4 regions of the Paenibacillus sp. FSL R5-0744 genome follow, and region 3 is predicted to be linked to each of the others. Evidence: riboswitches for the same ligand, from Rfam matches in the RefSeq annotation. Region 3 holds a riboswitch; each other region holds the start of a gene.
What was found. Region 3 has a riboswitch for cyclic di-GMP ahead of MKY19_RS29525 (NPCBM/NEW2 domain-containing protein). Riboswitches for the same ligand answer to the same signal wherever they lie in the genome.

Region 1: it holds a riboswitch for cyclic di-GMP, as region 3 does, so the genes downstream of both, MKY19_RS01810 (anti-repressor SinI family protein) here and MKY19_RS29525 (NPCBM/NEW2 domain-containing protein) in region 3, are expected to answer to the same signal.
Region 2: it holds a riboswitch for cyclic di-GMP, as region 3 does, so the genes downstream of both, MKY19_RS02425 (choice-of-anchor A family protein) here and MKY19_RS29525 (NPCBM/NEW2 domain-containing protein) in region 3, are expected to answer to the same signal.
Region 4: it holds a riboswitch for cyclic di-GMP, as region 3 does, so the genes downstream of both, MKY19_RS10230 (DUF6612 family protein) here and MKY19_RS29525 (NPCBM/NEW2 domain-containing protein) in region 3, are expected to answer to the same signal.

Annotation. Positions count from the first base shown of each region.
Region 1 is NZ_CP150228.1:405,063-413,190, forward strand. Features, by position in the region: gene MKY19_RS01805 (2-oxoglutarate dehydrogenase E1 component) at 1-2,644, opposite strand, end outside; cyclic di-GMP riboswitch class I at 3,116-3,200, shown strand; gene MKY19_RS01810 (anti-repressor SinI family protein) at 3,227-3,382, shown strand; gene MKY19_RS01815 (helix-turn-helix domain-containing protein) at 3,584-3,913, opposite strand; gene MKY19_RS01820 (TasA family protein) at 4,073-4,693, opposite strand; gene MKY19_RS01825 (signal peptidase I) at 4,785-5,372, opposite strand; gene MKY19_RS01830 (hypothetical protein) at 5,374-6,726, opposite strand; gene MKY19_RS01835 (aldo/keto reductase) at 6,946-7,923, opposite strand; gene MKY19_RS01840 (PadR family transcriptional regulator) at 8,043-8,128, opposite strand, start outside.
Region 2 is NZ_CP150228.1:536,785-544,912, reverse strand. Features, by position in the region: gene MKY19_RS02435 (NusG domain II-containing protein) at 1-76, opposite strand, end outside; gene MKY19_RS02430 (alpha/beta hydrolase) at 807-1,742, opposite strand; gene MKY19_RS02425 (choice-of-anchor A family protein) at 1,912-3,861, opposite strand; cyclic di-GMP riboswitch class I at 3,972-4,062, opposite strand; gene MKY19_RS02420 (hypothetical protein) at 4,554-4,946, shown strand; gene MKY19_RS02415 (helix-turn-helix domain-containing protein) at 5,333-5,707, shown strand; gene MKY19_RS02410 (NAD(P)H-dependent oxidoreductase) at 5,772-6,314, opposite strand; gene MKY19_RS02405 (sporulation protein YjcZ) at 6,791-6,892, opposite strand; gene MKY19_RS02400 (hypothetical protein) at 6,923-7,078, opposite strand; gene MKY19_RS02395 (hypothetical protein) at 7,257-7,487, opposite strand; gene MKY19_RS02390 (N-acetylmuramoyl-L-alanine amidase) at 7,616-7,954, opposite strand; tRNA gene MKY19_RS02385 (tRNA-Thr) at 8,009-8,080, opposite strand.
Region 3 is NZ_CP150228.1:6,669,110-6,677,237, reverse strand. Features, by position in the region: gene MKY19_RS29545 (FtsX-like permease family protein) at 1-1,875, shown strand, start outside; gene MKY19_RS29540 (leucine-rich repeat domain-containing protein) at 1,942-2,793, opposite strand; gene MKY19_RS29535 (EAL domain-containing protein) at 3,039-4,022, shown strand; gene MKY19_RS29530 (hypothetical protein) at 4,138-4,704, shown strand; cyclic di-GMP riboswitch class I at 4,862-4,948, shown strand; gene MKY19_RS29525 (NPCBM/NEW2 domain-containing protein) at 5,103-8,128, shown strand, end outside.
Region 4 is NZ_CP150228.1:2,380,242-2,388,369, forward strand. Features, by position in the region: gene MKY19_RS10205 (GTP pyrophosphokinase family protein) at 1-778, shown strand, start outside; gene MKY19_RS10210 (DUF309 domain-containing protein) at 768-1,220, shown strand; gene MKY19_RS10215 (RsmB/NOP family class I SAM-dependent RNA methyltransferase) at 1,323-2,849, shown strand; gene MKY19_RS10220 (pseudouridine synthase) at 2,852-3,616, shown strand; gene MKY19_RS10225 (Cof-type HAD-IIB family hydrolase) at 3,887-4,687, shown strand; cyclic di-GMP riboswitch class I at 4,894-4,985, shown strand; gene MKY19_RS10230 (DUF6612 family protein) at 5,103-5,951, shown strand; gene MKY19_RS10235 (serine hydrolase domain-containing protein) at 6,250-7,422, shown strand; gene MKY19_RS10240 (ABC-2 family transporter protein) at 7,472-8,128, shown strand, end outside.

The DNA of each region.
Region 1 (8,128 bases), 580 kb from region 3:
CAATTTCCTGAAGGGATGTGAAGGAGCTTAAGTGAGCACTCAGTTCATGTTCTGGGAACGGATAGAGTTGCTCTAAGCGCAGTACATGCAGCCATGACCAATCTTTGTCTGAAGCAGCTTCTAGCTCTGTTTGGATGTCGATAGCTACTTTACCGCTGCAGACTACTAGACGTTTGACCTCACCTGGCTTCTGGCCTAGCAGGGGCTCAGCTAACACAGGCTGGAATTGTCCGGAAGCGAGCTCAGTTCCGGCAGATGTGCTGCGCGGATTACGAATGAGACTCTTCGGCGTCATAATCACCAGTGGTTTAGCGTCTTCCTGTCCACATAAAGCAGCTTGGCGCCGCAAGACATGGAAATATTGAGAAGCAGTGGTCAAGTTAGCAACGGTCCAGTTCTCTTCCGCGGATAACTGTAGGAAGCGTTCCAATCTACCACTGGAATGTTCGGGTCCCTGTCCCTCGTAGCCATGCGGTAACATGACGACGAGATTGCTGCGCTGCGTCCATTTCGCACGTCCAGCGGCAATGAACTGATCAAATATAACCTGACCTGCATTGGCGAAGTCGCCATATTGTGCTTCCCAGATGACGAAGGTTTCTGGTGCGAACACATTATAACCATACTCAAAGCCTAGCACAGAAGCTTCAGATAGCGGACTGTTATATACGCCAAAGGAAGCGCGAGAATTACTTAGCTGATGAAGCGGAGAGAATAATTCTCCTGTCTTACTGTCGTGCAGCACCAGATGGCGGTGTGCGAAGGTCCCGCGCTGTGCATCCTGACCGCTAAGTCGAATTGGCGTTCCATCCTTCAGGATGGTTGCGAAGGCGAGGGACTCAGCGAGTGCCCAGTCGACCTTTTCACCCTCATTCAGTGCGTCCTTGCGACGCTGCAGAATTCGCTCCAGTTTCGGATAGACTTGGAATCCATCAGGTACGCTCAGTAGCTCACGATTAATCTCTTGCAGACTGGAGATCGGTACGGCTGTAGTGCCTGCCGCTGAGCGATCTGTATGAAGAGGAATGAAGGCCTTTGGTTCTTTTTTCTTGTGATTGCCTTCCTTCATACTATCGTACGCACGTTGCAATACGCCTTCTGTTTCAACGTGCATCTTTTGTACATCTTCAGCTGTAAGAATTTTTTCACGCTGTAGCCGCTCCGCATACACCTTGTAAACGGTTGGATGATTGCGTACCTTACCGTACACGATAGGTTGTGTAGTTTCAGGATCATCCATTTCGTTATGTCCATGACGACGATAGCCGATGAGATCAATAACGAAATCCTTTTTGAATTGATTGCGATATGCACTAGCTAAACGAACGGCTGATATACAGGCCTCAGGATCATCAGCATTGACATGGATAATTGGAATTTCATATCCTTTGGCGATGTCACTCGCATAATGCGTTGAACGGGAGTCTTCGCTTTCTGTCGTAAAGCCGATCCGGTTATTAACAATGATATGGATCGTCCCGCCATTCTGATAACCTTGAAGTTTGCCAATATTAAGTGTTTCTGCAACAATCCCTTCACCTGGAAAAGCAGCATCGCCATGCATCAGTACCGCCATAGCTTTACTGGTATCAATCTTCGGCAATCCGGCTGTGCTCCGATCTTCTTGAGCAGCACGAGTGAAGCCTTCCACGACAGGATTGACGAATTCCAAGTGACTTGGGTTATTCGCTAGTGTTATTCTTGTGCGTACGGTTTCTCCTTCACGGACAGCGCGATCTGCACCCAGATGGTATTTCACATCACCCGTCCAGCCATAGTTAATGCCTGTAGAGCCTTCGGAAGGGAAAAGCTCCTTGTTCGGAGAATGATGAAACTCTGAAAATATAATGTCATAAGGTTTGCCCAAAATATGTGCAAGAACGTTGAGGCGACCACGATGCGCCATGCCCATCAGAATATGCTCTGCGCCGTCATGCGCAGCAGCGCGTACGATTTCATCCAGCATCGGTACGAGAGCGTCGTTGCCTTCCAAGCTGAACCGCTTCTGACCCACAAAGGTTTTGTGGAGGAAGGTTTCGAATTGCTCTACTTGGATCAGGCGGTTTAGCAGCTCTTTACGTTCTGCATTATTTAAAGGCGCTGGTGAGCTTGTGGATTCTGCCTGTCTGTTCAACCATTTCAGTTCTTGTTCTTCATGCACATGCCCGAATTCATAGGCGATTGTCTTGGTGTAAGCCTGACGCATACGCTGAACTGCATCCCATCCGGTATGCACATCATTCGGCGCATTCTCCCAAATGAGCGTGGCAGGTAGTGCGAGCAGATCCTCACGAGTCAGCTCATAGGTTTCGAGTTCAAGATATTTAGCCATGGGATTGTGATCGCGCTCAAGCGGATCAATATCAGCGGCCATATGGCCATATATACGAATATTAGCGATTAGCTTGGAAGCTCTTACTGCCTTTCTAAGCCATTCGGTGTCTCCCGAAATGCGAGGCTGTGGAGCCGGTTCGCTATCCGGTGTTAGGGGCGGGGGACCCGAATTTGTAAAAAGCTCGCGATAATTATTCTCTACGGTGGAAGGATCTTTCACAAACTGTTCATATCTTTCTTGAATGTAGCCTAAATTGGGTCCGTAATACTTACTCCAAATGGATTCGTTATAGGGCTCTTTGGCTGCCATGAATACATCCTCCTTAACGGATGAACTCCATACGTGACATTTTGTGTCAACGCTTACTGGAGCTGTGATGATTGCGGTTTCATTTCTCATCTTATTGTGCTACTTTCCACACGTGTAATCAATTCATTCTTTCGTCCAATACGTTCGCAAAATGGTATGGGTTAGCTTGTTCTAATGAAAAGAACGCTGTTTCTTCTCATTACCCATTCCTAAGGCCCACTAAAATGATTCTAATATCCTTATTTTTAACTAATAGGGAAGGAAGTATCATTATATTGGCTTAATTAATTTTATGAATGGGACGAGTATCGTGTTAATAGGACAAGATATCGCACAAAAGCGCTTCTATTTTTTGTTTTTTAATGGAAAAACTAATCAGAAATCGACACACTTTTCCACTTTAGTATAGTATAATGTTATTGCAGTTAGCGATTTTCATATATTTCAAAGTAGATCCTTTCGTGTAAAGGGTCCAGTAAAAGGTAAACCTGCCGAAAGGCAGGGGCACAAAGTCGCGGGTCTAAGGTAGAAATACTATGACAGCCGGATTGCCTGGGGACTAAAATCTTAGGAGGAGATTTTTTGGACAAGTCCAACCAGGGAAGCAACAGAGAACAGCAGGTCATTGATCTAGACGTAGAGTGGGTCCATTTATTATTAGCAGCTAAGAAGGCTGGCATAAAGGCAGATGAAATTCGTCGCTTCTTTCATGAGAAGACTGTGCAAGCCGTGCAGTAATACATTCAGAGCATTAGATATCAAAAGAGCACAGCGATAACTCGCTGTGCTCTTTTTCTTTATATAAGAATCTATAAGATTCAGACTTGGTCCTTATATTCTGCTAGAATTCAAACGCCTTCGCGGTCCATGTTAGGAGGGTGAAGGCGCTTATGTTTAATAGTATGAGTAGAAGAGGATCTTATCAGGTCAGGTGGAATATTAATCCTTCTGATCAAGGCGCCATTTCTGGTAGTCCAGAAACTCCTTGAATTCACGTTTGCTTATGCCTGAGGCCATAGCTTCCTGCACCAATCGGAACCATTCCGAATCTAAAGGTGACTCCTCAGCATCATTAGGTTCTCCATAGAGCAAAGCGTGGATGGATACCTGAAGCGCATCGGCGATCTTTTCGATAAACTGAATTGAAGGATTGGATTGGATGTTTCTCTCCACATTGCTAAGATACGACTTAGCAACATCCGCTCTGTCCGCAAGCTCAGATAGGGACAATCCCTTTTCTAGGCGGAGATGCTGGATACGTTGGCCCATATTTTGTGGCACTATGCTGACGCCCCTCCGTAATTTTTGTTATTAGTATAGCAAATATCATTAAATTCGACAAAGTTTATTGTAAAGAGAAAAGCAGCATCTACTTATCCGTTTTCCGGAATAAGAATCTGCTGCTCTTCGAATGGAAGACTTATTAGATTATTTAGCGGATCCAGCAGTTTGCTTACCTACGAAATCCCAAGTCAGAGTTAATGAATCTTTTTGGAAGTAGTTTTGCTCTTGGCCGTTATCAACAAATTCGAATTGAACGGTGAAGCTATCATTTGTGCCGGCCTTTATTCCAGATGCTTCGCTAGTACCCCAGATTGCATCAAGTCCAGTATTTTTTACGAGATCCGGTGTCTGAGTCTTCAAATCGGCTAGGGTAGTTTCCCAAACTACTTTCTCTTCACTACCAGGTAAGATGCCGCTTTTATCTTTATTCACCAGGAATTTAACTTTGATGGATTTTGCCAAATCGTTAGCGCCGTTGTTACCACCTACATCATTAATAGAGGTAGCTGTTTTGAGGAGGATCGAACCGATATCAAGTGTACCGTCATTTTTTAGTTTGAAGTCTCTTTTGATCGTATCGCCTGGCTTCAGATCCTTCAAATCAACGATAACAGAAGGATCAGAGTTCAAATCCAGTGTACCTGCTGCGAATGTAGCGGTGCTTTGTGCAGTGTCGCTAAAGTAAGCGAAAGTTCCTCCACCAATCAATGATAAACCCAGTGCTGCAGATGCTACGCCAAGACCCAATGTTTTTTTGATACCCATAATTAAAATTCCTCCTCGGTTTTTGTGGTTTTTTTATAAAAGTTATATATTGTAACTTCCGGTTCGTAAGCGGAAGCGGACAATCAACGAATTACTGTATTTCAGTTGGGGGTGGAGAGGCGGGCAGTATAGCAGCATTTTTCTTTTCGAGTGCAGCTACAGCCTTCCATGATGAATACAGGGCATAGAGCAGGAGCATCAAGCCTGGTACGATCATGAGCACAACACTTCCAGCTTTGGAAACTGCGAAATTCATAGCGTAACCTACATAAGGTACGGTGACCCCGGTATACTCAGCTACAACATTCGTGGAACTGGTAGGGTTCATATCAGGTGCATCATTGTTATCACCTTTCGTGCGATACATGGCTTCACCGGTAGCGTTATTCATTGTTGCTTCTACAACACGGTGAGTAATGAGCAGGTTTTCTTCATTTCTAAAGGTGATCACATCGCCTTTTTTGAAGCGATTCATATCTCCTCCGGGTTTTAAAGCGACAATCGATCCGGTTTGAATCCCTGGTTCCATCGAACCTGAGAGTACCGATTTGATCTGGTATCCGAAGAAGGCAGGTTCACCGCCGGAGGCCTTTGATAAAACTACGGCTACCACCAGCAGAATGAATATCACAAGCATGATGCTCGATAATGTATTGTTGATCATTTTTTTAATCCGCATATTATTCGCCACCTTTAACTTGTTGAGGGTCCGAAGGGGCTGGTGTTGCTACCGGTGGGGAAGTGGTTGTATCTTCCGCTTTTGGCGCCTCCTGAGGAACCGCTTGCTGTGGTACATCTTTTGGAATCGTTAGCTCTTCACCAATTTCCGGAACGACCGGGTTAGTGGCTGGGGCTTCAGGCTGTTCATTATTTATGTTCTCTAGAGTAGCTTCACCTTTCGGTGGAGTCACTTCCGTTTTTGCTTTCTCCTCAGCTTCAGCTTTCGCTTTGTCCTCAGCTTCTTGCTTTTCTTTTTTCTCCAGTGCCAAGCGTTCTTCTTCTTTCTTCGTTTGTTCCAGCGCCTCTAGTCGGGCTTTCTCAAGTGCTTCCAATTGTTGTTCACGGGTTTGACTGATCAATTGGAGCTGACTCTGAAGATTGCTGATTCCTGAAGTAGCCGATTCTTTAAGACCATTCATTTCAGTATTGAGATTTTCATAAGTGGAGGTAAGTTCGCTAGAGATATTGCCGGCCGGCTGACTAAAAGGAATCAGGAAAGGTAACGGCTGCTGAAACGCCTCGTTGCGTAACTCGGGTGGTCCATATACATCACTGGTCACTACCGAAGCAAATGGAAGCCCGATGTCGTGTATGGAGTTTAGATATTGGATGACTCCCTTTAAGGAAGCATTCAGGGATTCAGAGATTACACCGCTTTGATTCAGGCTGCTTTGCAGCTCTCTGAAGAATTGTTCATCCTTGATTTCTAGACAGTTTGAATCTAGAGAGGTCATATATCCTCCAATCTGGAATAGGACGGCTGCTGCTGCGTTCAGCTCACCATTGATTTCGTTCCAAATTTGGCTGTTGGTGGCCAGTTGCTCATTCACGCCATCGATTTGAGATTGAAGTGCGGAGATTTGTGTGGAAATCTCTTGCGCTGCGACATCAAGCTCATCCAGCGTCATGCCTTCTATTCCCGAAACGTCTGAGAGACTGCCTGAAGGGGTATAGCTTTGCAGCGATCCTTTTAAAGCAGTAGCTCTTTCGATATGATCTTTGAGTTCTGTTAGAAGCCCCTTGATCGAGTTTGGAAATACTTCGCAAAAGCTAATTGTGCTAGTGGTTTGCGTAGTAGCTCCAAAACCACCATAGGTACTACCCACTTGCTGCGAGGTAGTCAGAAACAAGACGGAGACAGCCATTCCTGATTGCAGAACACGTAATCCGATTTGTTTCTTTCGTTTAGGTCTTCTTTTTGCTGATCTGGGTCTCAGAGGAATACCTCCCCTCAATGTCTTGAGTTTCTTTAGTTTCTTTAGTTCGTTATTGTTGTTCTTTATTGAGAACAACTTCTGTAATGAATAATACATGGAATAAATTGAAAAGAAAACTGTCAATAAGTCTCGTTTGTACTCTATAAAGAACAAAAATGTTAATTTATCTCTATTTATCTCGGTTTATCGCTTGATATCTATTTTTATTCGCAATAAAGAACGATACATAGGAGGGGAATGTATTAAAAATAGCCTAATCATGCGAGAGGCACGATTAGGCTATTAGAATTCTTGCGAGTTTAATTGTGGGCTCAGTTAGGGAAGACGAGTACCACGTGAACTAACATATAGGTCATACCATTCTTTACGAGTAAGCTCCAGCTTGTCCGCATCGGCGCAGGCAACGATGCGCTGCGGATTCACAGTCCCAATCACAGGCTGAATAGCTGCCGGATGTGTCATTAGCCAGGATAGCACTATGGCTTCGGGTGTTGTTCCTTTTTCATCTGCAAGTTGTTTAACCATGGCAGCTGTCTGGATGATATTCTCTGGTTGATCCTCTAATGAACGTCCGCTAAATAAGCCTTGTGCGAGTGGGCCCCAAGCTTGAAGCTGAATGTTCTCCATTCGACAATGTTCAAGGGTTCCTTCGGGAAAGGTAATATCCTTCCAAGGTTCACGGTTTACACTGATTCCAGCATCGACCCAGCTGAGCTTGGCTAGGCTCATGTGTAGCTGGTTTACGATAAAAGGTTCATCGCAATAGGCTTGCAGCATTTTGATCTGCGCTGCGCTCATATTGGAGACGCCGAAATGACGAACTTTACCTGTTGCCTTTAATTGATGCAAAGCAGAAGCTACTTCCTCTGGATCCATTAGGGGGTCAGGCCGATGGAGCAGCAGAATATCAATATACTCCGTTCCTAGTCGCGACAATATTCCTTCTACACTGCTTAGAATATGCTGGCTTGAGAAGTCAAAGACATTAGAGCTGTCTCCAGGCTCCATTAGCTTAATACCGCACTTCGATTGAATAATGATTTCTTCGCGGAGTCCTGGGCGTTCTTTAAAGATTTGACCGAATACCTTCTCGGCTTTACCACGGGTATAAATATCTGCGTGATCAAACATATTGATACCAATAGATAGTGCTGCGTCGACGGCTGCATGTCCTTGCTTAACATTCTCGGCGGTAATCGGTTCATGATCCCAGCCTCCACCAAATCCCATACAACCTAGAGCAATACGGCTGGCTGGTATACCGCGCTTGTTTAAAGGCAGCGTTCTCAACATTGTGATTCCTCCTAGGAAAATATGATTGCGTACACGTACATATTGTACACGCTTAGATTCTAGTGTGGTATTTATTGTCTCTGCAAAAGCGAAAAAAAAGAGTAGAGGTCCTAAGGACTCTACTCTGTATTAAGTGGTGTTCCAATGTCATTCAACTTGCGTGCTACAACATCATCATAGAGACGTTGTAGCCATTTTAGTTCAA
Region 2 (8,128 bases), 710 kb from region 3:
AAAACCATCTCGGTGCGAGAAAAGCGAGCGCAGCAATCAACACGATGGAAATCAACCACACATCTGCGCGTTTCATAAAAATCTCCCTTATTTTTTAATTAAAATCCAGACTTATTAATTATAACGGTCTACCCTCAATCCTTCAATCAATGTTGGGGTTTAATGTAAGTTTTAGAGACCAGTTCACAAAATAGGCACGCAAAATAACCCCCACAGCCCCATTTACTCTGGCTTTCTAGCTTTTCCGAATTAATCCACAAATAATCCAGCATACGATATATTCAAATCAAACGCTTTCTCTCGCTCTGCTTGTTCCCCTTCTAAATCAAACAACCCTTATCTTGGAATTCATTATTATATTTGCCTTTTAAACAATACTGTGTTATATTTATATCGTATTTGTTTTTCGATATATTGAATATCCCCATCAAGAAGATGTCAGGCCGACTATTTTACACTTCGGCAATTTGGACACAGAGGCTTCATGTTTTCTTGCAGAAACTTTCCTTTTTATGAGACTAAATTCGAAATATAGCATTCCGATTCACACTGGCGCGGTCAATGGAGCCGCAAGGGCAAAAGAGAGGTAGGGCTTTTGTCGTATTGGAAGGATTATTCTCGCCACACGGCTGCTGGAAATAACAAGGAATTAAGACACCCGTTACTCACGAACGGCGGGGGATGAATATAACGAAAAAGCATGGCTGTACGAACCTTACATAAGGACACATGCCATGTGTGGAAAAATATAGGCGCCCGATAACCGCTACCTAGCGGATATCGGGCGCTGTCTACGTTCAGGGCATCTAATTTACATACTGATTCACAAAAGCTGTTACTACGTTTATATACCCCGTCTTATCCATGTCATAAGCTAACCCATGCCCTGCTTGCGGCACTACGAACTTCTCTTTGGGACTCTGACATGCCTCATACAATTCATTCATCATACTATACGGTACAAAGTTATCTGCATCCCCATGAATAAATAGAATCGGCACCTTCGCCTTCCGCACCTGTTTCAAGGCAGATGCTTCACTAAAACCATACCCTGCTTTCAAACGAGTAATTAGACTCGCACTTTGAATAAAAGGGAAACTTGGCAAGCGATACATACGCCGTAGTTGGTAGGCTAATTGTGCTTTAACTGAGCTGTAAGCACAGTCCGAGATAATAGCTTTGACCTGCGGCGGGAGATTTTCACCTGAGGTCATTAGCACTGTAGCACCACCCATAGAGACCCCATGAAGCACAACTTGAGCACTGGGCCCAGTCTTTTCTATTATATATTCAATCCACTGCAAATAATCCTTGCGCTCATGCCATCCAAAACCAATATAATTCCCAGCGCTTTCCCCATGTCCCCTGGCATCGGGAATCAGGATATTAAAGCCCATTCTCTCGTAATAGATTTTGGCGTACGCCCCCATATCCTTCCCTTTTCCAGAATAACCATGAGCTAGAATCGCCGTACGACCTTCAGCACGATCCGAAAGGAGCAAGTACCCTCTTAGTTGTAGCCCGTCCTCAGATGTAATCTCCACATTCTCAAAGCTCTGACTGGAGATCCAATTCTTCCCCTCACCCCAAGAAGCCCCGGCAACCGGGGGATCAACCTTCAGATCACGATTATTACTCAGGAATTCCTTCGGTGCTCGTTTAATAGCAATTCCATAAAAGAAAAAGCCCGCATAGATCAGAGCTCCTATGACGATGACAGCGCTAATGAAGAACCATACCAATTCATCTTCCCCGTCCTTTCCTCATATCCGTTGTAAATCAGTATAACATCTACTTAGAATGCGCCAAAATATAACAATCATAACAAAAGAAAACCGCCCTCGGAATATGTCCCGAAAGCGGCTTACTATTCTTCGGCATAGCTTGTGTTCAAGCTACAATCACCGTTTATTATTTCTTGCTCGAGAATCTATTTCTCATTAGCAATCCAATAAGTGCAAAACCTAGACCAGTTACATAATAAGGGACTGAACTTGATTCTCCCGTTTTTGGAAGTTCATCCACAGGTGGATTACCTAGCGGGATTGTATCATCCACTACAGCAATATCCTTTGGTGACGGCGTTGGTATTACTGTCGGTACTGGTGCTAATGGAATCTCCTCATCATCAACAAGTACCTCTGTGTTGCTCGACGGTGTTGGCGTTGGTACTGGTACTGGAGTCGACGAAGCTACAGGACCCAGCGGCACAGGATCATCATTAACAACGATAGTACCAATTACAAATGATGGTGTTGGTGTCGGGAACACAGGAGGCTCCGGCGTTGGCGTCGGTGTTGGCGTTACTTCTGACGACGGTGTCGGTGTTACTTCTGACGACGGTGTCGGTGTTACTTCTGACGACGGTGTCGGTGTTACTTCCGACGACGATGTCGGTGTTGGCGTTACTTCTGACGACGGTGTCGGTGTTGGTGTTACTTCCGACGACGGTGTCGGTGTTGGCGTCACTTCCGACGACGGTGTCGGTGTTGGCGTCACTTCCGACGACGGTGTCGGTGTTGGCGTCACTTCCGACGACGGTGTCGGTGTTGGCGTTACTTCCGGCGACGGTGTTGGCGTTACTTCCGGCGACGGTGTCGGCGTTGGTGTCACGATCGGCGTTGGCGTTGGTGTCACGATCGGCGTTGGTGTTGGTGTCACGGTCGGCGTTGGTGTTGGTGTCACGGTCGGCGTTGGTGTTGGCGTCACGGTCGGCGTTGGTGTTGGCGTCACGGTCGGCGTTGGTGTTGGTGTCACGATCGGCGTTGGTGTTGGCGTCACGGTCGGCGTTGGTGTTGGCGTCACGGTCGGCGTTGGTGTTGGCGTCACGGTCGGCGTTGGTGTTGGCGTCACGGTTGGTGTCGGTGTTGGTGTCACGGTCGGCGTTGGTGTTGGTGTCACGGTCGGCGTTGGTGTTGGTGTCACGGTCGGCGTTGGTGTTGGCGTCACGGTTGGTGTCGGTGTTGGTGTTACGGTTGGTGTCGGTGTTGGCGTCGTTCCTGGATCATCACCATCGTATGGATGGTGGTGAAATTCACCACCACCAGTACCAGTGAGCGAAGCCGCCACGAATGTTCCGTTAACCTGACCATTAATAAAATCAACATCAGCGTAGGGAGCAAGCACACTCCCCATTACATTTATTCCTACCATATCAAGATATGTAGCTTGACTAAAGTTAAACAAAATTTTCTTGCTGTTCAATGCGCCATTAGGTAGGAATGCGAAATTTTTCATTTTTACGCTTGAACCATCAATGTTAATAATTGCAGTAGATCCGGAAGGAACATTAATTGTGAATCCGTGATTAGTAGAGACGTTATCTCCTAAAACATTAAAAACATTGACCACAGGGTCTGTGCCTGTCAATGTAAGACCGCCATATTCATACTTTGTTGTTCCATTGGCTTCTATTGCTGCTAGTTCAGCTGATTTATCCTTCAAAGACTGGCCTACGGCCGCAAAGTCAATCGGGTTTCCCGTAGTTCTGGTTCCTCCGCTATTAATCGTTACATTACCTGCAAAGCTTCCCCCATGCACGATATTCCCGTAAACAGAGCCATTGTTGAAAGTAAGATTCCCTCCAACAACAAGTGTGTCAGTGAAGGAGATCTCAGCAGCACTTAGCCTATCACCAACGCTGTAGTTGGTTAAAGTAACATTACCTCCAGCAGCAAATCTTCCCTCCGTATCCGAAAAGGTTGTAACATCCCCTAGGATAAACACATTGTAGTTTCCAGCAATCCCGAGTGTAGTAGAACTAGCATTAACAGTCCCGGCTCCCAAAGAGGAAAGACCACTACCTACTATCAAAATCCCCGCTAATATTAGTGCTAGCAGCGGTTTCATTCTTCTTTTCAAAAAGCACACCTCCTAAATCTATGATTTATATTTAATCAGAATAATTACCAGAAACTCTAAAAGACCTAACAACAAAAAAGACCGCCAAAAAAGAAGTGGAATTCCCTTCTCATGGCAGTCGGACGGTCATAGCGCATTTAAGACACTTTAGACTCCTGGACTTTGCGTCCCACCCTTTCAGGCGGTTTGCTATTATCATGATAATATATGTATTGACTTGCAGATTAGAACTAGCATTTTAAGCATCCTATTAAATAATAGTCTATGACTTTTAATACTTTTGAACTAATAATAGTTTAGCGCTCCATCCCCACAATTGTCAATCAATTCCTTTTGATATTCATACGTGTAAGCAAGCACAAAAAAAGCGCCTAAAGGCGCTTCACACAAAGGTTTTCCTTCAATTATAAAGTAACTTTATATAGCCTAATATCGATATCCATAATGGAATACTTAGAATCAAACCAAATACCATTCCACGGCGGAGACTTCCTTCCTCATTCATCCTAATTCTCCCTTTATATAAGTCTGAAGCATTATTTTTTATTATTACAATTTTAATATATTTTATTCCTTCTAATTTAGTTGTGAATTCAATCACATTGGACTAGCTGTTTAGAAATACCATTGATTATTTTTGGAATATCGGGGTAGAATACGAATATACGTTCCCATTAGAGGTGATGAGATTCATGAATAGAGCTGAAAGCAGGGACAACATGCTGGTGAAATCTTATTTATTGCTTCCGATGATTTTATCAGCTTTCGAACGGGACTCCGCCATTCTATCTGCACATTTACGAACACCCACCCCCTATCTGGAGGTTCTTGAAACAGCCGCAGCAGTTGCTACAACAGATCTAAGAGATATTCGTTCAGAGATGAGAAAACGGGGAATCAAGGTTTATGAGCAGAACAAACTTAACACGGGGATAGAAGCCAAATTTATATGTCGTGGATACCATGAACGAATGCTGCTGTTAAACGACATTGTCGCTGCCCAAGCTGCCATTCATATGCGCAGATATCTCGGTCTGGATATTTCATCTTTTAAGAGCTATGAAGAGCAATATCAGATTAAGTGAAGTAGCGAAGAAGTTGCCCCCCCTCCCCCATTTAATTAGCGAACAAAAAAATAGGCCTTACCATGGGAGTTGGCAAGACCTGAGAGATTTATACCACAAAACACTGGGGGGTGTTTGGTGACTTCAATATATACCTTGAACCTGAAAATAAGATGATGCTCACATGAAAATTACATTAAAAAACTTCAATTCGTCGCTTAGGCTATCCGCTTGATAGTTAGCCACGAGTGCTTTGAACAAATTGTTTCAAAATGATATAGTGAATTCGTTCTCACAGGATGACTTGATAGCAGGTTGTAAAACATAATAAAGTCGGGACCTGAGTACGGAGCGACAACAGGCGTTTGCCTTTTCGTTGAATATTTTCTGAAGGAGGGTAATAGCCCATGAGTGATGAAATCTGTATACCACCTGGCATTCAGCAGAAGGACACTAGCTTTGGCTACACCTTGTCTATCATTAGTGGTAAATATAAAATGACTATTCTCTACTATCTCTCTGAAAACAAGATCGTGCGGTTCAATGAACTGCAACGGGGTATCGGCACAATACCTTTTAAGACGTTAAGCGTTATGTTGAAAGAACTGGAAGCCGACTGTCTCGTCAGGCGCGAGGAATTCCCCCAGATCCCCCCTAAAGTTGAGTATTCCTTGACCGAGAAGGGCCAATCGCTTATTCCGGTGCTGGATATGATGTGCACTTGGGGAGAGAAAAACTTCGTTCCAGCCGCGCAAGAGATAACCATACCTTTTACGATTTAACGACAACTTATGACAAAAGCAGCATTTCCATTAATGAAAATGCTGCTTTTTGTTTCAATTCTAATTACATATTTTCGATAAATTCAACATAGCCTTGCGAACTGACATCCAATTTCTTCAAGTAATCCGTACTTCCTACCGTCTCAGATTCCGTGCCATAAATGGCATAGAAGGAACGATAATCAGCGTTGCAGTACAAAAAAGTCGTGTCAAAGGGAGATAAAATACGGTCAAGCCCGTAGCCGAGTTTACCTTCTTCACTAAAGTCTTTTTCACTTCCTCCGGCAGTTACAGCTAATGCGATTTTTCGATTTCTTAATTTATCACTCTTCGAACCATATGCCCATCCGTAAGTAAATACTTCGTCCAACCACTTTTTAAGCAGAGGTGGACTACTAAACCAGTAGACAGGGAATTGTAAGACGAGCTTATCATGCGCTTCAATCAGCTGTTGTTCCTTTTCCACGTTGATTTTTTCATCGGGATAGGCTTTGTACAGCTCGTGCACCGTATATTTGTCTGGATATTTACGGAGTTCTTCGATCCAGCGTTTATTAACGACGGATGTTTCGATGTTTGGGTGCGTGACGACAATAAGTGTTTTCATTGGTGTATCCTCCATGTTTGAATCAGATTTAGGACTTGAGTATACCTCCCACTATGCCATCGCGTAAGTATGCACTTTTAGTTCACGTACTTACCTAAAGGTAAGCACTGCAACCTGCCTGCACGTATGATTGATGTATAGTCTTCGGGGCGAATCTCGTCTTCGGTGTACACCCAAATATCACACAAGAGAGACTGGGTCATTCCGCCATTTTACTTGAGTAAAGGTTAGACGGATGTAACGTTATGTGTATGAACTCTATATCACTGATAAAAAAATTTGCCTGAACGCAAAGAAATACCCCACCATTACTGGCAGGGTACGGTACTTCCGCATAATTTCAACATAATCCATTTGGGATACTCGACTACCACTTAAGGTTGACAGGGTGCGTCTTTGATTATGTATGAAAAAAATCCACCAGCATGAGTACTGGCGGATTTAATAAGGTGCAGCTATATTGGGAGGTTTGAAACTTAAATAAACAAAGTCTTAGAGATGATTACCAACAAGATAAACAGAACCAGAATTGCGGCGGTAGAAGTAAAGCCACCATATCCTCCTGCGAATTCGCCCATTTTAACTCCTCCTTTGTAATTGAATACAATTTAAAATATACAAGCTTTTGTAATGATGACCAGTAGGATAAAGAGCACTAAGATTGCCCCTGTGGATGTAAAGGCTCCACCAACAAAACGTTCAGGTTCACGTTCACGTTCACGTTCACCAACGCCGCAACAACGTTCTCCACGTACTTCGCCCATTTGTCAATTCCTCCTTTTTAATTGGATACAAAACTAAGATATGCGGGATTTGTATCGGTGCTTGGGTAAAAAAGAAACGAAAATAGTAGGCCTGTTGCGGGATCCGACATTTCGTAAAAAACAAAAAAATACCCACCAGCCGAAGCCAGTGGGCGGTTTTTCCCGGTTTTATGATTTTTTAAATAAGGGCTATAGCCAGCAGAGTGAACAAACTCAAGGTTAAGATGTCATTTGTAGCAAAAGGATTACCAAAAAAAGCTGAAGTGTGCACAGATCCGTTATGTTCCGTTCTTAAGTAAACATTATTTCTGTCCACATTTGTAATTACGCCTACGTGCTGTCTACCATCTTTAGTCAGAATCCGCACTCTTCTATTCATGTAGCGCAAGCAGCTGCAATAAGCATCCATCAGGAAACTCCCCCTCGCTCGTATTACTTTATTTTATGATGAGAGGTTACGCCGGTAACGGCCAGCAGCGCCCAAAACTTCCGGCTCGACAAATTAACTTTCCAGTTCACTTTGTAAGGTTAACTGTCTTACTTGCTCTTACTTGCTCTTACTTGCTCTTTCTTGCCGTTTACGAGTACTACCACTTTATTGTCATTGTTGCCCTGATTCGCTGTTTCCTTCTTTTTCAGCCCTAGGTACTTTGCAATCCCGATCACATGGCTATCAATGATTGCTTGGATAACCACATCTTTTTTGAGTTTGGCAGCGTCGGTTGCCACATCCAAAAATAAATTCTCCGTGAGTACTGCAGGCATGTTGCTCTCACGCACCACGTGCAGGTTTTTTGCCTTTTGGCCCCGGTCGTTGGGGACTCCATTACAAGCGGAAAAGACACTCTTTCGGTAGAAGAATGGTAGAAGAAACAAAAAAGCGCGACTCCCCAAACTTCAAGAATCCGCGCCAAATATGGTTTTTTGGGATGCTGGTGAAGGGAATTGAACCCCCGGCCTACGCATTACGAGTGCGTTGCTCTACCCCTGAGCTACACCAGCTTAAGGCCGATTTTTCTGTCAAACAAAAAATATTATACAACTTTCAGC
Region 3 (8,128 bases):
CTGTTCAGCAATAGCCGAAATATCCAGCAGAAGCTTGAACAAGTAGTTACAGAAAGCGGCTATACCTATCGTTCAGACGATAGTGTAGGTCCCGCGAGCTCCACCGATATTGAGGGTAATCCGAACTGGGCATATCTATCATCAAGTTTTAATTTCGATCCATCAACCCTCATATCTGCCGCTGCAGCAGCGATACTGATTATTATCACAGGATATTTGATCATTTTTAATATCTTTCAAATCTCCGTCATTAAGGATATTAAATTTTATGGATTGCTGAAAACGATTGGAACAACGTCTAAACAGATTAAAAGCATGCTTACTAAGCAAGCACTACTGCTTTCTGTAATCGGTATTCCCTTTGGATTAGTAATTGGATTCGTCATAGGTAAAGCTTGTTTACCAATGATTGTAGGAGTCAGTGAAATTGGGGCCACAGTAGCCGAAGTGTCTCTGAATCCAATTATATTTATTGGAGCGGCATTATTTGCGCTAATCACTATATTTATTAGTACTCGTAAGCCTGGCAAGATAGCAGGTAGTGTTTCCCCTGTGGAGGCGGTACGTTACAGTGAGGTTACCGATCATATCCATAAAACCAGTAAGAAGGGTACCGATGGTGGTAAACTGCATAAAATGGCACGCTCTAATCTCAGCCGCAACAAAAAGCGTACGCTGTTAGTAGTATTGTCACTCTCGCTTAGTCTAGTAGTGCTTAATACTGTATTTACGCTCTCCAAGGGAATGGATATGGATAAGTATCTTTCGAAATTCGCAGATACGGACTTCCTGATCGGTCATGCCAATTATTTTAATCTGAATATGTTTCGTTCTGAAGAAGATGAGTTATCTGAAAGCTTTATTCATGCCGTAAAGTCTCAGCCAGGATTCGAAGAGGGCGGTAAATTATATTACAATTTGAGTGATAGTAAGATTCACTATACTGGCGATAATCGAATCGCTTATACCGGTCATAGTCTTCTTCTTCCTGAAGGCGATGATCAACAGCTTGATTTATATGGGTTAGAGGATTTGCCTTTCTCAAGGCTTGACATTGTGGAAGGAGAACTGGATTTAGACAAGCTTGCGACGGGAAAATATATCATTGAAGGATTACCTGCTGATGATCATGATAATGTTCAATGGGATGTCGACCGCTACAAAATTGGGGAGAAGGTACAGATCACTGTAGATGGTCAAATGTATGAATATGAAGTTCTAGCGAAAGCAAAAACAGACTATTATACGAATACCAATCGCAGGGGAAGCAGCTTTACGATGTACCTGCCTGCAGATGAATTTACTAAGATTGTTGAACGGCCTATAGTTATGACTTATGCATTTAACGTTGAGAAAAACTATGAGCAAGCTATGGATACCTTTCTGAAGAGTTATACGAAAGATACTGAGCCTCTTATGAATTATGACTCTAAGCTGACCTTACTAGATAGCTTTAAAGGACTACAAAGCATGCTTATCAATGTCGGTGGAATGTTATGCCTGATCATTGGTTTGATAGGTATTTTGAATTTCATTAATTCCATGCTGACTAGCCTACTATCCCGTCGACAAGAGTTTGCGATTATGCAAAGTATAGGTATGACGGATAAACAATTACGTAAGATGGTAGTTTTTGAAGGACTATATTATGCAGCTGCGACGATCATTGTTTCGCTTGTTCTCGGTATACTCTTTTCCTATGGAGTTATTGGAGGTATGGTCGGGAACTTGTGGTTCTTCAGTTATAAGTTCACCATTATCCCTTTACTGATGGCATATCCTGCGCTACTTGTCCTGTCTGTTATTATTCCGTATGTTGCCTTTCGGAGTATAAGTAAGCAAAGTGTTGTGGAACGATTAAGAGATACAGTTTAAGCTTGAACAAAAGGGAACAGATTGGGCGAAAGGTCCAAGTCTGTTCCCTTTTTTTTATCAGTGTGACTATTTATAAACGATACATCCTCTTTGCTCTAATTGCTCTACAATGTCTGTTCCCCTCAAGCTGTGATTCCATCTGAGATCCAGCTTCTCTAATCGATCCAGCTGTAGCAGGGAATCTGGAATCTCCTGCAGATGATTATCTCTTAGGTCAAGCTCTATGAGGCTGCTTAGTTGACCTATTTCCTCAGGCAGCTGATTCAGTTTATTTTTTCTAAGGTTCAGTCTTCTTAGCTTGCTTAGTTTACCAATGGATAAAGGCAGCGCAGCAATTCGATTATCACTTAAATCAAGAATCCGAAGCTCTTCTATAGCACCCAAATGCTCGGGTAAAACGGTCAGTTGATTGCCATACAGATGGAGCTCTCTTAACCCTTTTATTTGTGTGATCGAATCAGGTAGACCTTCTAGCTGATTGTAATATAGCCGCAATTCAATTAGACTGCTCATTTCGCCTATACGGACAGGCAATTGCTTGAGGTGATTATCTGTTACGTTCAGATACTTGAGCTTCTGGAGATTACAAAGCTGCTCCGGCAGCTGTTCGAACTGATTATTGCTTAGATATAGAAAGGAATCCAACCCTTGCAGTCCGCCAATGCTCTCCGGCAGTACTTTTAGTCGATTATGGCCTAAATCCAGCATTTGCAAGTGAACTAAACGACTGATGTTGTCGGGTAACCGTTCGATTTCATTACCCGCATAATTTAGTACTTCTAATTCATCATGAAGGAAGAGCTGATCGGGAATCTCTTTAATGTGGTTGTTGTACATGCTGAGTTCTAGTAGAGGATTACTCTCAAAAATGATCTCTGGCGTTTCGGTAAGTCCTTTTCCGTCAAAATTATATCTCATGAATGGATCTCCTTTATAATTCGTATTGGCATCAAGCCTATGTGACAACGTTACGATAGAATATAACAGGATGATGATTTATTATCAGTATGTTGGCATACAAAACTATGGAATGTTTTTTGATATTCAACATCAGCAGATCACCGTGTTAGACCCGGCGTATTTACTGGAGTATACGGATTTTGATTGTGACTAGTAGTTCCGGGATCTTTTTCAGAGAATCGTTAATTAGAGGGGTTACCAATATGGCTTGTAATCATTGTGCAGTAAGAGAGCTGGATTTTCAAATCAAGGTTCATGGTGAGCTTAATCTTAGGATTTTACCTGAGGTTATTCATCACTTGAGTAGAAGTAATACGATACATAAGGTAGAAGAAAATGTGATTACAATTAAGGAGGCTGGGGTGCGGGATTTTCTAGATTTCTGTAATGACCATATGGAGTCGGAGCAGTTTGAATTCCGTATAGATGACCAAACATGGAGACCTCTATCCGAATTACCCACTGTACTTGATATGGAGTGGATTGATGAGGTTATAACTAAGGGCTTAGTTACTTGTCACTTCCAACCGATTGTGAACGTACGGGAAGAGATTTTTGCATACGAGCTCCTATCCAGATTTAAAAAAGAAGATGGGTCCCTTATCTATCCTAATGAGATTTTTGCGGCGGCACGGAATCGTGGGCGTTTATATGCTTTAGACCGGTTATGTAGAATGACTGCTGTAAAATATGCTGCACCCTTAAATAAAAAAACGTTTATTAATTTTATCCCAACGTCGATCTACGCGCCAGAGTTCTGCTTAAGATCAACCGTTGAACTGGCCAATCAATTAGGCGTCGATCCCTCTCTTTTTGTCTTTGAAGTTGTTGAGACGGAGAAAGTGGATGATCTCGCTCATTTGAAAGCTATTTTGACATATTACAAGGATCGGGGATTTGAATACGCTTTAGATGATGTTGGCGAGGGCTTCAGCACGATCGAGATGTTATTGGAGCTTAAACCCCATTACATGAAGCTGGATATGAAATATGTTCAGGGTGTGTACAGCGATCTGAACAAACAGAAAATAGCTAAACAATTTTTAGAAAAAGCTTTAGAAATCCAATCCGTTCCTTTAGCAGAAGGTGTGGAGTTTAGAGAGGACTTTGAATGGCTTAAGCAGAGTGGTTATCAGTTGTTTCAGGGATATTTATTTGGAAAGCCTGATCCTATTCCCAAACAGTGATACTAATGAGTATAACTCCGTCTAGAGGATGAGATGAATTTCAGGTCAGAGTCTGAGTACAGCCAACCCCCGGGGTTGTATAATTAAGGTAATTGAGAAAGGGGACGGGATGGATATGAAATGGCATAAGTACATCACACACTGGGCGGATTCTAGAGGGTTAGGTGGACGAGAAATTGATTATCAATGGCCGTCTCCATCATTTCCGGTGGTAAGTATTCGCAGCAATTTGGGTCGCTACTCAGGTCAGGGGTATGGTCACGGAAGCAAGCCACAAGTGAAGACAGCTGTTGGATTAATTGCTATTGGAGATGTAGCTGTAGGCTTGATTTCCATAGGTGCGATAAGCGTAGGGGTTCTATCCGTGGGTGCAATATCACTAGGAATGTGGTTAGCCCTTGGAGCGATAGCAATTAGCTGGCTTGGCTTCGCAGCTGGAGCGATTGCCATTGCAGGAGTGGCTGTAGGCGCGATCGCGATAGCCGAAAAAGCGTTGGGAGCTGTCGCCATAGGTGATACGGCATTTGGGGCGGTAGCCATAGGACGGATTGCTGGGGGAGCAGTAGCTGTTGGCCAATGGGCATATGGCCTAATCGCAGTTGGCGAGCATGGCTTCGGGTTAATTCCCATCACGGGCGATGTGTGGAATTGGTTCCGGCGTTTGTTTGGTGCGGGGAGTTAAGTAGACCTCCAGTCCTAAAGTGTCCTTTCTCTTCCGGGATACTCGATAAAGAATATCTATCACGATAGAAAAAGTAATTGCAATTACCTATTCGGATTTCATACCAATTAATCATGCGATCAGATGTAGCGTTATGTTACTCTTTGTAATGTATTCGAAACTTCATAGGCAAACCTATGGAAATGTAGGGACGCAAAGCTATAGGGACTAAGGTTATCATAACTATTGTCAGCCAGCTGCCAAAGAGTGTATTACGCTTTTTGTTAAAGTTTAATAAAAATTAAGTCTTAGTTTTTATGCGACTTTATACGCAATCAAGCTACTCTTTTGGGGTAGTTTTTTTTGTGCCTATTTTTAGGCACGGAAGAGATTCATATTACATCTGGGGGGTAGAAAAGATGAAAAAAATGATTGCGATCGCTACATCGGCAGCCATGTTAGCTAGTTTTTCGAGTGAGGCAGGTTATGCTTTAGCAAGTGATGTAAGCAAGGTAAGTGTAGTGAACACTGTAGTACAAAGCAAGGCTGACCTATTCAGCAATGCGTCAGTTATTCCGTTTGATCTGTACGGCAAGGCTATCCTAGGCGCTTATAATGATGTTTTTAGAATGAATCCTGCGAATATTAAATCCATTACCAATAACGGTGGCAACTACTCAGGTTCACCTATAGCTAAGGCTATGGATGGCGATATGAGTACGCATTGGGAAACGGGCAAACCGAACAGTTCAACGTTTACGAATGAGGTTGTCTTTGTTTTCAATGAGTCCACTGAATTAAATAGAATCGTATACGCTGCAAGACAATCCAGTGCAAAGGGGAAGGGGTTTGCTCAGGAATTTGATATTTATGGCTCAACTACGGATGCAGGCGATTATACGCTAGTATCCTCTGGAGAATATAAAGGCGGAGCAGGTGACGTAGTAGAGATTCAGTTTGCACCTACAGCCTTCAAGAGACTTAAATTTGTCTTCAAAAAAGCTAACCAAGATTGGGCGAGTGCAGCTGAGTTTTCTTTTTACAAAGAAGATACCGTATCCGCTAAAATGAAAAATTTATTTACAGATGATACCTTGAGTCAAGTTAGCACAGCATTTAATACGGTGGAGAAATTAACGGCTTTAGAACAAGAAGTACAGACACATCCACTGTACGCGCAGTTTCAAGCAGATATAGAGAATGCAAAAGTACTTCTGGAGAATCATCAAATAGAGGCAACAGCAGCTAAGGTTTCGAAGCTAAAAGGCTATGGTACAGCATACGAAAATGCCTATAGCGAAGCTTATAGAATGCCCAACTCTAATGTATCAAAAGTAACGGTGAACGGTGGAAGCTATCCAGGTACGAAACCGGAATACATGCTCGATGACCAGCCGAATACACACTGGGAAACGAACAAAAACAATGATGACAGCTTCACGAATGAAGTCGTGTTTGAATTAGCGCAAGCGAAAATACTAGATAGAGTGGCTTTCCTGGCTAGAGATAACCGCAAAGGCTTCCCAGAGGCTTTTGAAATTTATGCATCAGAAACAAGTAAGGGAGAGACCTTCCAACTCGTATCTAGCGGAACCGCGACTAGTACGAATGACTTTCTGGAGTTTAAATTCGAACCTACAAAGTTTAAAAGATTGAAATTCAAGTTCACAAAAGCCAATATCAACAGACCCTTTGCAGCTGAATTTAGATTTTATACAGAGGATAAAGTAAGTGAAGCTGTAAATGGTATTTTCACAGATGGCACGATGAGTGCGGTTGTTCCTGCTTATAATAGCGTCGAAGCAATCAACGAATTAGAAGAAGCGGCAAAAGTACATCCGCTCTATCCAATCCTGAAAGATTCTTTGGATTTAGCTAAGAAGCTAGTGAATGGTGAAGTTCAAACTGAAGGCACCATCATTGAGGCGGAACAACGTGGAGATATGAAAAAGCATGCGCAGGAAAACCTGAGAATTGGTTTCGGGACGAACAACCAGCCTACAGGTCTCGTTGCAATGCCTGGAGATACAATCAACGTTTATGTGGACGCAGCTTCGAGCGATAAACTACCTTCTTTAGTCTTTTCTCAACAAGAGGCGGCTTGGAATGTTTGGGCTAGAGGTGTGCAATTGCGTCCAGGTAAGAATATTATAACCGTTCCTGAATTTGCTACGAATAGTTATTATGCACATGAAGTGACTAAAGGCGGTACAGTGTATATCGTCAATCCATATACAGCAGAGGAACAAGGTAAAGCACCTATGATCCGGTTCGAGGGGCTTACCAAGATCCCTATGATGACCAAGACTACAGATCCTGAACAATTTAAAGCCTTCTTAACCACCTATAAACAAAAATTAGATGAAGATAAGGCAGCGCATCCGAATGTTCAAGATCGCGAGCTCATCGATGTGGTGGAAATGGTCAGCGATCATGTTATTTTCACAGGAACTGCGACAGAAGCTTATAACAAGTTTATTACGCAAGAAAATGATCCGCTGGGTACCGTAACCGGCTATGATACTTGGATGAAGACGATCTTTGACTTCTATGGCTTGGATGGCAGTAGTGTGATTCATGATGCGAAGCTAATTCGTGAGAACATCCGATTGATGCAGCCTTATGGTGCGATGTATGCAGCGGGAGATCATACAGGGATACAAATTGGGACCGTAGGGACGATGTTAGGTGATTTTAACAAAGTCTATCCAGGATGGGGATTGAATCATGAAATAGGGCATCGCTTGACTATGGGTGAACGAGAATATGGTGAAGTAACCAATAATATGGTGTCTATGCTGATGTCAGTCTATGCGGACTCGATGGATACTCGTATTCCTTTTGAAAGTGATATTTATAAATATGTAATCGAAGAAAATAAAGTGGTTATGAATCAGCAGGGCTTATTTGCACAGCTCGGTGCCTATTGGCAGTTAGAATTAGCGCATCCGGGTTACTGGACAGAACTGACCAAGCTGTACCGCGAGCGGAAGGTCTCCCTTCCGAACGGCGACAATTCCAAGCAGCAGTATTTGGTGGAGTTCTCCTCTGAAGTGCTGGGGTTAGACCTAAGTAGCTATTTTGCCAGACATGGCTTCACTGTGAATCCTGAAACGAAAGAGAAGTTAGCTAAATACCCAGCACCGAAAAAGCTCTGGTATTTAAACAATTCAGTGGTTCATTATGAGGGAACAGGAATAGCAGATAAGAATGTTGCGATAAAGGTTAATATCACGCCTAACACTACTGCTAAATCGAACACATTAAGCTTCAGTATAGATAAGGATCTTAAGAAAGATTTCTTAGGTTATGAGGTGTATAGAGACGATAAGTTAGTAGGGTTTACTGGGACTGACCAGTTCGTGGACACGAATGTAGATAGCAGCATCAATTATACGTACAAGATCGTTGGTTATGATAAGAAGCTGAACCCACTGAAGCCGGT
Region 4 (8,128 bases), 2.6 Mb from region 3:
ATATGAACAGACTGTGGAAGAATTGAAAGTTAAATTCAAAACAATGCGTTCGGAGTTGAAGAAAAGAGAGGAATACACGCCGATAGAATTCGTAACGGGGCGTGTAAAGCGGCTGTCAAGCATTCTGGAAAAGGCTAAACGGCTGAATGTGAAGATGGAAGATCTGGAGACGGGGATTGAAGACATTGCAGGAATTCGGATCATGTGCCAATTCGTGGAGGATATCCGCAGAGTGGCCGAATATATCCGGGCCCGTAAGGATCTTGAAGTACTCTATGAGAAGGATTACATCACTAATTATAAAGAGAGCGGCTACCGCAGCTTCCATATGATTATTAAATATCCTGTGCAAACAGCGCTTGGCCAGAAAATTGTGCTCGCGGAGATCCAAATTCGTACGCTAGCTATGAATTTCTGGGCTACCATAGAGCATTCCCTGAACTATAAATATCGGGAGAGTCTACCCGATGAAATGCGTGTTCGACTAAAGACGGCAGCTGAAGCAGCATCGATCCTCGACAGTGAAATGTCCAGTATTCGGGAAGAGATTCTGGAAGCACAGAAGACATTCGAGGAAAACTCGAATATGACCACTCAGATTCTCAAGGCCATTCATCAATTGTATTTCTATCACTTGGTGAATGAGGCTATAGATACGCAGGCTCGCTTTAACGAAATATGGCAGGTTCAGGATATGGAAGCGATGAAGGAACTTCTAGATCATGTGCGGGGACTTCTTTCCGCAGCTAAAAAGGATAGTTTGCCGGATGGCTTATGAACCATTGTACTTGGAATACCTAGTGTACTTTAATCGTGACAGGGATTATTTCGAATGTCACGAGGTACTCGAAGAACTGTGGCTTGCCCAGGAACGAGATCCTTTGTACAAAGCACTTCTCCAAGTAGCGGTAGGGTTATACCATTTTCGCAATCAGAATGTGCGCGGTGCAGCTATTATGCTGAGTGGTGCTTCTGCCAAACTGGAAGAATATCCAGCAGCGACACTCGGTATTAATCTGGCGAAACTCGTGGAGGAAGTGAAAGATTATGTTCGGCGCTTAGCATCATATGATGAGCGGCCATTTTCTTATTACGATCTAACCATAGAGATTATTGATCCGAGTCTAGCGGACCAAGTGGAGAATGCAGCTGTAGCTATCACACCGAATAACCCTCAACGACGTGGTCCTCAGAGACCGACATCCTTTCATCGTAAGTAAAAGATCCTCTATATATGAGTATTGTATAAGGGACACCCGTAGGGGTGTTCCTTGAATCTTTAAACACCTAAATTTTTGCAATACTATCAGGAGGACGGCATCATGGCGGCACAATTGCCCAGTTCTTTCAGCGAGCGTATGATGGACATGCTGGGAACAGATTATAATCAATTTGCGGATTCTTACAAGGAAACCCCATACGGAGGCGTCCGTGTTAACACCTTGAAGATTTCCGTGGAGAGCTTAAAGGCTCTTTCTACTTTAGGACTGGAACCCATTCCTTGGTGTCCGACAGGATTTTATACAGAGAATGGGGCTAGACCTGGTAAACATCCTCACTACCACGCAGGTTTATATTACATTCAAGAGCCGAGTGCGATGGCACCTGTGGAATTGCTTAATATTGAACCAGGTGATCGTGTACTTGATTTATGTGCCGCCCCTGGGGGGAAATCTACACAGATTTCAGCCAAGCTGTTAGGTGAAGGATTGCTGGTTAGTAATGATCTTCATCCAGAACGGACTAAAGCTCTAGCTAAAAATCTGGAGCTGTATGGGGTTCGTAATGGTATTGTACTGAACGAAAGTCCAGATCATATCGCGGCTGCATTCCCGCTTTTTTTTGACAAGATCTTGATTGATGCTCCCTGCTCTGGTGAAGGGATGTTCCGTAAAGATGAAGACATGGTGAAGCAGTGGGATTCAGGTACACCTGCCAAATATGCTTCCATGCAGCGGGATATTTTACGTTCTGGTGCAACAGCATTGGCACCGGGAGGTACACTTGTCTATTCCACCTGTACCTTTGCTACAGAAGAAAATGAGGAAATTATAGCGGAGTTTATTTCTGAACATCCACAGTTCTCAGTGGTAGCGGTAGGAGGTACAGGCTCATTCGCTCCTGGCTTCGGAGAACTCTCAGGTACAGCAAGACTGTGGCCGCATAAGGTGAAAGGCGAAGGACATTTCATGGCTGTATTGCAACATGGGGGAACTAAGCGCTCAATGGAGGAACGTGATCACTTAGAGGTCAAGTTAAACGAATCTGCAAGAGCAAGAACTACTACTCCAAAAAGTGCAGCACACGTTAAATCATCCAATAAATCAGAAGGAAGACGGGGGAAAGAAGGGAAACCCTCTCACAAATCTACTGGTGGCGCTGACCGTGGTCGGCAAGTTTCAGGTGACGAGCAAGCTTTGACTGCGTATGGAAATTTTGTGCGAGATCAGCTTGGTTGGGAACCGCAAGGATATCCGGTTCTGTTCGGTGATCATCTGTACATTTCTCCACTTCCTAAGGAAAGACTAAATGGATTAAAGACGATCCGCCCGGGATGGTATGTAGGACAAATCCGTAACGGAAGATTTATTCCAGGGCATCCAATGGCTACAGCTTTGCATCCGGAAGAAAGCTGCCGAAGTGTCTCACTCTCCAGTACGAATCATGAAGCTATTTCCTATCTTAAAGGAGAGACGTTGTCGATTTCTCAAGAACGTCTCTCTATTAGAATAGGAAGTGCCCAAAAGGGATACGTTTTGGTCTGCATTGATGGCTACAGCGCAGGCTGGGGTAAGTGGCAGGATGGCATACTCAAGAACGAATATCCCGCAGGCTGGAGGTGGATGTAACAATGAGCCAATCAGGTAAGCCCGCCAAAAAACAACGATTAGATAAAGTGTTGTCCCATATTGGAGTGGGGTCGCGCAGTGATATCCGTAAACAAGCTAAACAAGGCTTAATATTGGTGAACGGGACAGTGGTAAAAGATAGTGGGTTCCATGTGGATCCTTATGCCGATAAAATAGAGGTAGGGGGAGAGGTTGTTACCTACCGTGAATTCATATATCTTATGATGAACAAACCCCCGGGTGTCCTGTCAGCTACGGAGGACAAGCGGGATCGGACGGTTTTGGATCTTTTAAAGCACGAATATGCACAGTTTGAACCGTTTCCTGTAGGAAGGCTAGATAAGGATACTGTGGGACTGCTGCTGATCACTAATGATGGGAAGCTTGCCCATGAATTGCTGTCGCCACGTAAGCATGTCCCGAAAACGTACGAGGCAACCATCGAGGGCGATGTAGGCGCGGATGATGTCGCGGCTTTTGCAGCAGGGGTGGAGCTGGAAGATGGCTACGTTACTTTACCTGCACACTTAACCATTCTTGGAAGAGAGCGCGGCAGCAAAGTGATTTCCCATATTTCACTTATCATCACTGAGGGAAAATTTCATCAGGTGAAGCGTATGTTTCAGGCGGTAGGCAAAAAAGTCACTTTTCTGAAACGTGTATCTATGGGAGAATTGAAGCTGGATGAAAGTCTGCCGCTGGGAGCTTGTCGGGAACTGACGTTAGAGGAACTGGCACTCTTAGGCGCAGATGGGTCAGAAGGATAGTAGAGAAAATGATATATAAATTGATATATAAATTGAATTTGGAAACTTGGGATAAGAGAAGGGAGAGACGGAGGGGAATTTTGGACCTGTAAGAGCGATAGCGACCACCTTTGTTTCCGGATTTCATCCGCTATTAAACGGTATAAATTAAGAAATCTGGAAACAACAGCGGCTGGAAGTCCAAACATTCACCGTAGTTGCGACTGACACTTAACACAAAAAGCCTCAAGTTCAATAAATATAGAAAAAGAAAGACAAGGATGGTGGAGTATGAGATACAAACTGATTGCACTAGATGTGGACGGTACGCTATTAAATGATGATCACCACTTAAGCTCTGAGAATAAGGAAGCTATTGCTGAGGTTACACGTCTTGGCGGTCAAATCGTATTGTGTACGGGACGCAGTCCACAGAACTCGATTCCTTTCATGGAGGAAATGGGGCTGACTGGTTACGTGCTTGGTCACAATGGAGCAGCGACGGTACGAGTGGAAGATCGAGAAGTGCTGCATCAATATGGTATGGATGCACGTGGTCTTGACCCCTATATTGACTATTGCCGTAAGCACAATATTCATTATGATGTGAATACTGCTTTTGATATGTATGTTGATAATGTAGAGAATCTGACTAAAGAAGCTAATTATATGTATGAGCACTTCCGTATTGTGCCAGCGACGCTACCAGCCTGGGAAGATTTCCGTGAACCGGTTGTTAAGTTTACTGTATTTACACAGCCAGAAATCCTTGACGAAGCTGAACGTGAATGGCGTACTTGGGCTCCTGAGTACAATATTTTGCGGAGTGGTGAATTTTTCGTTGATTTGATGCATTCCGAATCTTCTAAGGGCAACGCATTAAGAAATCTCGCTGTGAAGCTGGGAATTCCGCAAGAAGAAGTCCTCTCGATCGGTAATTATTTTAATGATATTTCTATGCTTACCTATGCGGGGATGGGCGTGGCGATGAATAATTCTCCTGTAGAGGTAAAAGCGGCAGCGAATGCTGTTACGGGTTCGAACAATGAGCATGGTGTGCGTGATGCGCTGGTTAAATATTGTTTATCCTAATCTTTTTGATCCTGTAAAATAATTTTAGATGCAAAGCATAAAGCGGACTGGAGTCCAGTTTTATGCTTTTTTTACGTTGACATAAGGATACGAGTAAATCGATAGATAAATTGAAATGGAAGATAAGTCGTTTACAGGTAATTATAACCATGATAAAATTAGCGGTGGGACATGCGTCCGTAAGCTAATTAAAACTAATTGAATGTCCGCGTTAAAGGTAAAATCATCGAAAGATGATGACACAAAGCCATGGGTCTAAAGCCTTTCTACAGAAGGAAATGATCGCCAGGCCGCCATAGGGATGTCTTATGAAGCATAAAGGATAGCTCTAAGAATATGTAGTCAATTTTGAGCTCTTTTATTATTTCGACCTATACGGCGTTACATTATCGCAAGGGGCCGAAAGGGGAAGTACATGAACAGTTTTTTCAAAACAATAGGCACTAGTTTGGCAGTAGGTGCTTTATTGCTGTCCGGAACGATCGGATGGATGTCTAATCCTGAAGTCGTGTCTGCCGCTACCACAACAGCAGTAACCGCGGATCAAATGATTAGCAAAGTAACGGCAGCCTCTAAAGCAATAAAGAATTTTCACTTAGATGTGATCAAAAAACAGGATATTCAGAGCGGTGGGGTACGTATCAGCAACACTAACACACTGAAGCTGGATATTAATCGACTGCCGAATTTTGCTGCAGCTGGCACCGTTGATAGTAGTCTTTTAGAAACATCGTACAGTCTATATGCCAATGACAAGGAGTTTTACTATCTTGTAGACGGAAGTGAACTGATCGATGAATCTGAAGATGAAGGTTACGACGATGACGGTGAGCCAATCGATCCTGATGCGCAGTATTGGATTGGACTGGAGAAGATGGAGTGGGATTCTTTTTATTCTAAAGGTCAATACGATCCTGTTTCCATGCTTGATTCGGTAAAAAATTATAAAAAATCTATGAAAGTTAGCACTGTCGGTGCTCAGACCGTCCTGCAGTTCACGGTAACCGATCCGACAGCAGCTAAGGGAATAATCAAACTCTATGACCAGGAGAACCTCTGGGATGGTGAGACAGTTCAACCCAAAAGCGTAACGTGGAAATTATTCGTCAATACTAAGACCTGGCAGACGGAAAAGCTGACAGTCGATCTGAGTTATGTGCTGATAAGTGATGGAGAAAAGGATACATACAACACGAAAATCGAAGCTAAGTATTCCAAGAATAACAAAGGTACAGCTATTGTAAAACCGGCCGAACTAGAATAAAAAGAGCAATTTCATCTTGAGCAAAAAGCGCTGTTCAGTAGAACAGCGCTTTTTGCTCAATTCATAACAGCAGCCAACTGGAAGTGAGATATGTAAAAAATAAATAAATATAAAATCGACCTACCAATTATTAGGATTTTAGTACATGCTATTTATGTGGTTAATAATCTGAATTAATTTAATAGTGTATGAAGTATCATATTGTAACTATTATATTGAAAAGGTATTATAGGATAGGTGTAAATTTACATTTTTGAGAATAACTTTTTTTTAATGAATGATAGGGGGAGTGCGAATAATGTTATCATCCACAGAGCTAAGCAAGCTGAATGAAGCGAATTACAGGGAGGACCGTTTAGAGGCACTTAATCATTTTTATGAGGATCTCTGTAATAAGAAAGTAGCCGATGGCTATATTTATTCTCTTAGTCGTTATGGAAGAATATTTGCTAATGGAGCGGGGGGACGCTTCAGTTACGAAGAAGATAGCGACCAAGAATTAAAAACGGATACAATTTTTCGAATCGCTTCTATTACTAAGCTGTTTACGGCAACAGCGATCTGGCAGCTGGCAGATGATGGGAAAATTTTTATGGGGCAGCCAGTTAGTTCTATTCTTCCGGAGTTTGATGCCGATCCTTTTAAGCCGATTACAATTGCTCATTTACTGACGCATACCTCCGGCATCGCACCTGATCATGGCACTATAAGTGATACCTACTATAAAAGTGCATGGTGGTATATTTATGAATCAGAGCTTGGAAAAGAAAACTGGATTAAAGCTGGACTTTCCTATGGCATTCGTTTTCCGGTAGGGACTCAATGGATGTATTCCTCGTTCGGATACGTGGTTCTTGGTGCAATTATCGAGAAAATAACAGGTGTTTTTGCAGAAGATTACATAATGGACAACATTGTAAAACCGTTAGGCATGACAGATACTTTCTTTGATATACCGCCTGAGAAAGCTGGTAGGATCGCTATTCGTTCGGAAGAAGCCAAGGAATATCTTCTGAAGCTGCAAAACGGGGAAATTACGGATGAAGAACAAAGTTCTGAGGAAGAAATCAAGACTCCCGGAACTGGTGGGGGACTGTATTCAACCGTTAATGATCTACAAAAGTTCGGAATCATGCTGCTTAACCATGGGGAATACGAAGGTGGTCATATCTTAAGTCGGATGGCTGTTCAGAGAATGACCAAGCGGTTCAATTCTGAAAAACTTCCAAACTACGCATGGGGAGATGGAGGAGCGGATAGACCATACGGTCTTGGGCCAGACCTTCGATATAATGAAAGTACATCTTATTCTGAAGGCACTTTTTTTCACGAAGGATGGGGGTCTTGTTCTTTGGTCGTTGATCCGGTAGAAAAGCTGATTGCCGTTTGGTATATCCCTTTTCATAAAAATATATGGGACGGTAGAGGGATTTTCGGTACAAACAATGTGATCTGGTCCGGACTCGAATAAGAATAAGATTATATGTTGTGAGATATCAAAGATAGGCAGGATGTGACTTATGTTTGAGAAGATAAAGCACCGCTTTCGCGTTATGAGAGCGGTTGCTTTTGTTACTTATAAGGAATGGAGTGCGTACAGAACGCATTCGATGGTTTCTATTTTTGTAGGCCCGGTATATTTTTTAGTGCAGTATTATATATGGAGCGCTGTTTATAGCGGAGAATCCTCTATTAACGGGATGTCGCTCTCTCAGATGCTCTCTTATTTTTGCGCCACGATGTTGATCAACTACTTGACCATGGATTTTGCCGATTGGAACTTGCAAATGCTCATTCGCACCGGGAAATTCATTACGTTCTCTTTAAGACCAATGAATCATATGTTCTATGCATTGTCTCAGAAGGCAGGGCATAGGGTACTTGGGCTTCTATTTGAATTTATACCCTGCTTTATGATCTTCTTGTTTATTTTTCATATTGATGTTTTACCCGCAAATTTACTATACGCAATGCTATCGATAGCTATGGCGTTCATGATGAATTTTTTCATCCACTATAGTATTGGAATGGTGGCCTTTTGGATGGTGCAATCCTCCAGTATTCGTAACTTTTTCAGTCTTTGCGAGGGGATATTCTCAGGATCACTGATTCCATTAGTCTTTTTTCCAAAGTCCTTACAGATGGCTTCCTTTTTCTTACCGTTTCAATATACGACC